3 regions of the Chamaesiphon sp. genome follow, and region 1 is predicted to be linked to each of the others. Evidence: riboswitches for the same ligand, from Rfam matches in the RefSeq annotation. Region 1 holds a riboswitch; each other region holds the start of a gene.
What was found. A riboswitch is a leader RNA that binds a small molecule or an ion and turns the genes downstream of it on or off. The one in region 1 is predicted to bind cobalamin.

Region 1 (2,995 bases):
GGTGATTCGACTTCTAATTGGGATTTAATTTGTGCTTGATAATAAGCCAGGGCGTTATCATCTAAACCGCAGTCTTCTAGTGTTTCCATAATTAGCTGAGGTTGCAAATTATTTCCCACAACTTCCAATCCACTAAATCGGGTCGGTCTGCCTGCCAAGACTGGCGGTAACGGCAGTTCAAAATAAGTACAATCGGGAAAACCGACGCCAAAGCTAAAATAAAACGATCGACCATCAACGATCTCGAAAATACCTTTAGCCCTGGCAACTTCACCATAAGCTCCCTGAATTAATTCATCCCATAATATATTTAAACTAGCTGGATCTAGTACTTCTCCCGTCAATCCCCAGCGCGGAGAGGCAGTTAGCGCGACATTCTTTTCGGTGACTTCACTGATAAGAGTTTGAGTCGCCCAATCGTGATATTCACTCTCAATTAAACCCTTTGGAACGATCGCAATTCGTTGACAAGATTCGATATCTACAGGTAATTGCAGTGAGGCTAGATCGAGTTGCGGCGCAATCTCAACATATAGCGGTTGGATCTCGGCTAACTGTGTCCAGGATGCCCCAGCCGAGATCGGTTTGACGTGGGGACATGTCGCTGTAATATAGGTCAGATCGATCGGGGTAGCATCTGCACCCAGACAGATATAAGCACTAGGTTCGGTGCTGGTAGTCAGTTGTTGGTGAATCCAGGTAGTTTTGCCAGAACCGCATGGCCCTGTCACTAGGTAGATGGGATGCCGATCCATGAACTGCGAAGATGAATGGAAACATGTATAGCATATCACAAATAGCAAGAATGATAATCATTCTTGCTAAATTAATTCAGTTTGCAAATAATTATCATTAACTCGCAACAGATTTGATAACCTATGGTACTGTGTTGAGAGTAGATTCGGTTTCGATCGAGATTATCGATCGAAAGTAAAGGGGAAAGTTTGGTGCAAACCCAACGCTGTCCCGCAACTGTGTTTCGATTACCTGGGGTAGTCGATTAGTCAGAACACCCGCCGATATCGATATGTCCCGACTTATATTCTGCGAGGCACAGAGGGGAAAATATTATGGATGACAAACACACAATTTTCGTGTGTCAATCTTGCGCTGGCAATTGGCAAAACGGCAGAGAAGTAGGCAACAGCGGCGGTTATTTACTCCATCAAGAGTTGACGGCTCGATTAGCTACAAGCCCGTTGACGGAAGACTTTGAGGTCAAAGCAGTTAAATGTATGGGCGCGTGCAGTCGTCCCTGTGTCGTTGCTTTTGCGGCGGCTGGTAAATCTACTTATCTATTTGGAGATCTAGATGGTACTTCTTTAGCTGAGGTATCTCAGTCAATTTTGGAGTGTGCTAGTCTCTATCGTCGCCAACCAGACGGCGCAATGAAGTGGTCGGAACGTCCCGAACGACTCAGAAAAGGCGTAATTGGGATCGTTCCTAGTATCGAACTCCCAGTGAGTATTTAATCAAAATCGATCGTCGTGGTGCTGTCTAGGTATAGATAATGCTTGTCACTGGCAGTCACCCCAAGTTAGTTACTAGAGGTTTAGTGGGACTTTTAGTAAAAATTTTTAGCAACTATTTTTAGAGCGAGCGATTTGTGGCTTTGATGATATATTATGGGAATGATTATCATTCTCTTAAATCCATTCGATCGAGATCGACTCGCAAAACTCGCAAAATTAGCAGTAATCCTCTCAGATAAACAGATCCATGTCCGTTAAAAATATCAAGTATCTCAGATCGATCAAAATCCTCATCATTGCTGTAGCACTAGGATTGGGTTTGGATGCCAAGCAATCTAGCCTAGCTCAACAAGCCCCCACGCCACAACCAGAAACAGCCCCAGCCAAAGCTGAAGAGTTAGAAATCAACGTCTACGGCGATAGGTTATTGAGTAAACCCATCTATTCCCCATTCCGCAAAGAAGGGACGCTCAAAGACTCTACCCGCCCAGCTTACGTCATTAATAAGGACGAAATTAAAGCGCAAGGAGCCAGAACAGTTAAAGAAGCACTTCAATCATTACCAGGTATTTTGGGGGGTGGCACAGTCGGAACCGAAGTAAATGCCCTCAGCGGTCAATTTATTCGGGGCAGCAATAGGGAACAGGTGTTAATCTTATTAGATGGTCGCCCGATTAATAACTTGGGATCTGGAGCTTTCGATATCAGTGAATTTTCGACGAGTATAGTCGAGCGCATTGAAGTTCTACCTGGCGGTGGTTCTACCCTCTATGGTTCGGATGCGATCGGCGGTATTATTAATATCGTTACCAGTCGTCCGACGAGCGATAAACTTTCCTTTGGTGCCCAAACTGAAGTAGGCAATCTCGGTTACACCAAATTTGGCTTTAATGTTAGTAAAAAAGATGGAAATATCGGCTGGCTGATTGGTTACGATCTCATTCAAGCGAATAATAATTACGCCTATTCAATTCCATCTGCCAACTTTTCAGGGACGCGCACGAATAGCGATGCTATCTATAATAACCTGAGAGTACGGGCGGATGTCGATCTTAGCGATCGCACGAAAGTAAATTTTACGGGGATATTATTATCCAAAAATCAAGGCGTACCTGGGGGCGTACCGACACCTAATCCTCAAAACGGGCAAGGATTTTTTAATGGGCTGACAGATTCTAATCGAAAATATAACGACCAATTTTTATTTGATGTAGGGATAGACCAAAAACTTGGTAATGGTAACGATTCTACCTTAACGGGACGAGTTTATTATGATAGTTTGAGTACGCGCTTTGATAATCGGACTGCTTTCGCTGATACCCTTTCCGTTGTCGGTGGACAAGTGGTAAAATCTAGAACGCCTCAAACCCTGCGCCAATTTGATAATAAACAAAAATCATTAGGTGTCCAAACTCAGCATAATTGGCAGATTACACCCACTCAAAACATTACTTATGGCTTCGATTATCGCAATACTAATAATCGTAATACCACTAATAATATTGCTAGCGGCACTCAGATAC
Region 2 (2,995 bases), on a different contig from region 1:
CGACCATAGTCTACTCTTAACATCTTTGCGTTGACCTCAATTTACTCCTCAGAATCAGATTGTCTCATACTTTGAAAACTATGGGTTTGAAGTTGGACGGGGTTTAACAGATTAGTGGATATATTTATACGGATTTTTTTAATATGACTTCTAATCTAGCGACTAAACTGCGTGAGGGCACCAAGAAATCTCATAATATGGCTGAGAACACAGGCTTCATCGCCTGTTTCCTCAAAGGGACTGTTGAGAAAAAATCCTACCGCAAGCTAGTCACCAATCTCTACTTCGTCTATTCAGCGATGGAAGAGGAAATGCACAAACGTGCCAACGATCCAATTTTGTCTAAAGTATTTTTCCCCGAACTCGATCGCAAGGCTGCGCTAGAACAAGACTTAGCCTTCTATTATGGAGCCAATTGGAAAGAGCAAGTAGCTCCCTCAGAGGCTACCAAAAAGTATATCGCCCGAATTCATGAAGTAGCCGATCGCGACCCCGCACTGATGGTAGCACACCTCTACACCCGCTACTTAGGCGATCTCTCCGGCGGTCAAATCCTCAAAAAAATTGCTCAGAACGCGATGAAACTCACTGACGGTGAAGGAACGGCGTTTTATGAGTTTGCACAAATTCCTGATGAAAAAGCATTTAAAAGCAATTACCGTCAAGCGATGAATGAATTACCCATCGACGAAGCTAAAGCCGATGAAGTCGTCGAAGAGGCTAACGCAGCATTTGGGATGAACATGATTATGTTCACTGAATTAGAAGGTAATCTCATTAAAGCGATCGGTATCCAATTATTCAACCTTCTAACTCGCAAACGCAATCGCAACAATAACGAACTAGCTACAGCCGAGTAAGACTGGGGGATTGGGGGATTGGGAGACTGAGAGCTAGTAAAGTGAAGGGACTAAGAACTAATTATAGTTCCTAGCCCCTTGTCCCTAAAACCTAAAGCCTAAAGCCTAAAGCCTAAAGCCTAAAGCCTAACCCCTAACCCCTAATTCAAACTCACTCCATCGCCGACAGATCTGTTGATAACAGTCTGGAGGCGAAATTTTTAGGCGTTGACACCAGCCGAGATCGAGAGAGCTAGACTCGATCGCAAAAATTAGCTCAGTCTGCGGCTGATAATTAGCGACAGCAGCTAAAATGGGATCGATCGCTGGAGTCTGTACCAGCCACTCTTGTAAGTAGATAGACAATTGCGCCTGAGGGATATAGCGAAAATTAAGACTGGGTTCGAGATTGTCTCCCCAGTGGCGGTCAGAATCGTCCAGGAGATCCACTTCGCTACTGATGACTACTGCCCCTCTATCGAGATTTAGATAACCTTGCCAAGCCTGATAGCCAATCCACAGCAAGTTTTGGGTAAACAAATTGGCGCGGCGGGAGCGATTATAGTGCCGCATGGGTACGAGTGGGGGTAGTGAGGGGCGGAATTTTGGCGAGGATGCCTTGTTTGAGCGGTGCGGGACGTTCTCCCCAAGGTAATACTCCAGTGGAATGCTGATAGTATTTTTCAGCACAGTCGAGGATATTGCTCAACGGGATATTCGGATCGTTGGTCGGAATATCACCAAACAGATATGTATGCTTCCCCGCCGCCGCAAAGGAAATCACACAGGACTTACTACAGGCACTCATACAACCTACAGCTTGGATCGGAAACTCTGTCGCTAACTCCCACTTTTGGTGCAAAGCTTCGAGCTGCTGTAGTAGGCGTTCGCCCTCGCTCGTACCAACGCGCTGACCATCTTGCCACTTACTACCGCAAGTGGTACAAACAAATAAACAATGTTCTGGGTTCACCTAATACCTCGTAGGTTAATTGACCGATATGTAGCTTCTGGCGGGCATTCTGACTCAATCGACGCTGATGCAGACGATTTACAGTTGCGGGACAGTGCTGGATTTTCACCAGGCTTTCCCCATTACTTTGAGTAGCTGTTCCCTACTCAAACCAGATCGAATTTTCATTATACAGGTTCTGCGATCGCTTGCAAAAAATCGTTGGCGCAGACTTTGGTCTGAAATATCGACCCCCAATAATGTAGTATAATAGTCGCCAGGGCGGTTAAGATTTTGGCAGCGGATGTAGGGAAAAATGGGTGTTGAGGATGCCTGTGTTCTGGAAAAGGGGCAATAATCAAGAAAACGCAGAGTTAAACTAAGGGGTTGTGGTTAGCATAGAGACTGAAGTCTCTGCTCATGATGCAAAGTCCGCCTTCTAGGGGTTAAGCTTCTCATCTAGGATTGCTATAACTACCGTTTTAATGGTTGTAATAGTTGTCCGGTAAAGCTTGGCTCGATCGACATTTCGATCCCATATTTCTGCGGCCAGCGATGTTTTGGGAGATAGAATGAACCGAAGAGGATATCCATAATGGGTAAAATCGCGGCATAGTTTTTGTTAATATACTCCGCGCCATCATTCGTGTGATGCCAATGATGAAAAGCTGGCGTAGCCAACACTCGTTCGACAAATCCAAACCGCCAATTCATATTCGCATGAACCCAGAAACTCCAGACGGTGCCGACCAACGAATATAGCACTGGTAGGATGTCTGCATCTGCGGTGGGTTGTGCCAAACCGAGGAGATAGAGCGGGAGTAAGCCCGTAAACCGTCCAAAAAACATATCCAACGGATGGGCGCGAGTATTTACCAACCAGTCCATCTCTTCCGAGCTATGGTGGACTGCATGAAACCTCCACATCCAGGGAATCTCATGCGACCAGCGATGCCCCCAGTACGCACCAAATTCGCCGACGATTATTGCGAGGACGAACCGAACTCGAAAGGGTAGAGCTGCTACCCAAGTATAGATTCCACTGGGTTCGAGCTGATGTACTACCGCAGCCACGATCGACATCGGCAGAATTAGCAGCAGTTTGGGTAGCAGACTATTGAGGAAGTAATAACCCAAGTCGATAAAAAATTCTTTGCGGAAGACTGGCTGTTTTTGCTGGGCGCAAAGCCGTTCTAGCGGGATA
Region 3 (2,995 bases), on a different contig from region 1:
ACAAAAAGCTGGCGTAGGATCGATGCCAGGTACGGCGGCGGAAGTCTTGGATGATACAGTACGGCGGGTGATTTGTCCTGAAAAGATCGATAGTGCTACGTGGATTGAAATCGTTACCACCGCTCATCGATTGGGGATGCCGACTACTAGTACCATGTTAGCTGGACATATCGAAACACCCAGCCAGCAGATCGCTCATTTAGAGCAGTTAAAACAGATTCAACAACACGCAATTAAATACAATTACCCTACCCGAATCACTGAATTTATCATCCTCCCCTTTGTGGGAGAATCAGCACCCACACCTCTCCGCAGTCGCGTCGGACGAGATCAGCCGATTTTAGCCGATAATTTATTATTAACGGCGATCGCGCGAATTTTCCTCGGTAACTATATTCCCAATCATCAACCCAGTTGGGTCAAGTTGGGTCTAGAAGGCGCGAAAACTGCTCTTACTTGGGGGTGTAATGATTTGGGTGGGACGTTGATGGAGGAGCATATTACGACGATGGCGGGAGCTAAGGGCGGGACGTGTTTGTCGGTGGAGGATTTGCAAGGTGCGATTCGGGCGATCGATCGACAGGATCGGCAACGCAGTACTTTGTATGAATTAATTTAGGTGATTGAGTAATAAGTAATAAGTAATGATTTCGTTGTCGATCCAGGGACTCAAACTCCGTATCAAAAACTAGCGCATGTAGCAATCTTAAATGAAAAGCTAGGTTGATGTAGGGTGTGTTAGGCGCAAGCCGTAACGCACCAATATTTAACCTGAGTGTCTCGTTCCGAGCAACTGAGCCGACATAAATGTCGTCTAATGAATGAAAGAAACTTTGGTTGGGTGTGTTGGGTTTCGCCTTGCTCTACCCAACCTACAGATCCGTGTACTGATTTAAAATGCTGCTATTTTAGATACTCCCTTCCCACTCAATCGAGAGACATCACCATTCACCATTCACCCCCTACACCAGATGTCTAATTTGACACTAGGAAGGGAGTAGTTAGAAAGTTTTGCTTGACAAATTATCGACGTACTTGTTGAAGAGCTTGTAAGTGGCAGAGGAGCGTTTCAACCTCGGCTTGAAGTTCGAGGAATTTTTCTTGTCGATCGACTGGATATACTTTAGTCAATTTAGTAACTTGCTGTTCGTGCTCTGAGGTAGCAGATCTAACCGACACGCCAATGGCGGTTTGAGCAACTATGGTTAGTGGGCTGGGGGACATAGCTTTGGATGGTTATTTATACTGACTCACACACAAGGCAATTGTAGCCTGAATTCGACTGTTCTGGAATCGGATGTAGAGTCCAAACTGCCTACCGGAAAATGTGAATTTAATGTTTGTGACGGGGCGATAGTGGGATTGTTCCGATCTGGTCAGGGCAACGAGTCACCATCTCATGTTAGATTGGTCTAGCTGAGGATCGGGGAAGTCTGGTGAAAATCCAGGGCTGTGCCGCAACTGTGATGGAGCGAACGCTTCGAGTCAGAATACCGTGCCTGAGTGTACCGCAGGCGGTACTCTAATCTACTATTCCCTGCGTCGCATCGGGAAGGAGTTACATTCAGTGTCCGTTGAAAGGTCGATCTGTCCAGATATTTACCATCCTGCGATCGCTCGTGATGGTTTGTTGACGCGGTTACGAATTCCAGGTGGAGTGTTAAATGAGTCTCAGTGTCTGACGATCGCGAGTCTACTAGAGTCACTCAGCTTAGAGTATATTCAAGTTACCAATCGCGCGAATTTGCAACTGCGATCGCTAGCCAAAGATCTCGATCGAGAGTTACTAAGTAAATTAGCAGACTGTGGTTTGGCGGCGGGTAATAGTGCTGTCGATGGCATCCGCAATATTATGATTAGCCCGACTGCGGGAATTGACTCGCAGGAGTCGATCGATGTGCGTCCATTGGCTGATGCTTGGCATGAATATCTCACCGAGCATCCCGAATTGGGAGTGTTGTCGAGTAAATTTAGTGTGGGTTTCGATGGTGGTGGAAGTGTGGGGATTGTCGATCGACCTAATGATATTACGCTGTTAGCTGTTGGAAGTCGCGAGTTTAGTCTCTATTTAGGGATGAGAGAAAGAGGCGATCCACCGCTACCTGTAGATGTCAGATTAGACTCGGATGAATGTGTGCCGATGTTGGCGGCGATTGCTCAAAGTTATCGACGCGGGAGCGAAGTATTAGGTGGGGATGCACGTCGAAAACCACGGCTGCGGGATGCGATCGGGCACTACGGATTGACAGGTTTTGGGGAAGTAGTCCAACGAGAATTCGGTACTTCCAGGCGTTTTGTTTTTAAAAACCTCGATCTAAAGCGGTTCTCTACGGAAAATGGCGATGTTGCACAGACACAATCTAGATTGAGCGATCGTCATTTAGGCGTACATCAGCAATGCCAATCGGATTGCTACTATTTGGGAGTGGTGTTGCCGTTGGGACGATGGAGTGGATCGCAAGTGCGGGGTGTTGGGAGCATCGCCGCTCGGTATGGGAGTGGGCAGATCCGCTTAACTCCCTGGCAAAATCTGATTATCCCCGATGTCCAGGCGATCGATCTGGCGAGGGTGCAGGGATTAATTAACGATTTAAGCTTGGTGACAACAGCCAATCATCCCAGTAGTTTATTAAGAGCCTGTGCGGGTGCAACTGGTTGTCAGTTTAGCGCGACAGATACTCAACGGGATGCGATCGCCCTGTCGGAGTATTTAGCCGCTAACTTTACACTCGATCGACCATTGAATATCCATTTCAGCGGTTGCGATAAATCCTGCGCCCAACACGATCGAGCAGATATCACCCTCTGGGGAGACGAACGAACCAGGAGCTATCGACTGGCGATCGGGGGCTTTACAGACCGATCTGAGCCAGAGCAGAGCGATCTTTTAGCACCGCTATCAGTCCCAATCGCTATCGGCAATCTCATCGCGGCTTATCATCATCAGCGGCTTAATCCCCAAGAATCTTTTGAGTCATTTACGACTCGTCAATCT

Region 2: it holds a riboswitch for cobalamin, as region 1 does, so the genes downstream of both, ACEW9J_RS07325 (DUF1636 domain-containing protein) here and ACEW9J_RS14835 (DUF1636 family protein) in region 1, are expected to answer to the same signal.
Region 3: it holds a riboswitch for cobalamin, as region 1 does, so the genes downstream of both, cobG (precorrin-3B synthase) here and ACEW9J_RS14835 (DUF1636 family protein) in region 1, are expected to answer to the same signal.

Annotation. Positions count from the first base shown of each region.
Region 1 is NZ_JBGSQZ010000197.1:8,819-11,813, reverse strand. It holds gene ACEW9J_RS14840 (GTP-binding protein) at 1-755, opposite strand, end outside; cobalamin riboswitch at 886-1,036, shown strand; gene ACEW9J_RS14835 (DUF1636 family protein) at 1,071-1,472, shown strand; gene ACEW9J_RS14830 (TonB-dependent receptor) at 1,720-2,995, shown strand, end outside.
Region 2 is NZ_JBGSQZ010000103.1:35-3,029, forward strand. It holds gene ACEW9J_RS07315 (heme oxygenase (biliverdin-producing)) at 144-860, shown strand; gene ACEW9J_RS07320 (hypothetical protein) at 987-1,412, opposite strand; gene ACEW9J_RS07325 (DUF1636 domain-containing protein) at 1,399-1,812, opposite strand; cobalamin riboswitch at 1,834-1,983, opposite strand; gene ACEW9J_RS07330 (sterol desaturase family protein) at 2,266-2,995, opposite strand, start outside.
Region 3 is NZ_JBGSQZ010000008.1:18,096-21,090, forward strand. It holds gene cofH (7,8-didemethyl-8-hydroxy-5-deazariboflavin synthase subunit CofH) at 1-619, shown strand, start outside; gene ACEW9J_RS00485 (hypothetical protein) at 1,024-1,224, opposite strand; cobalamin riboswitch at 1,384-1,517, shown strand; gene cobG (precorrin-3B synthase) at 1,496-2,995, shown strand, end outside.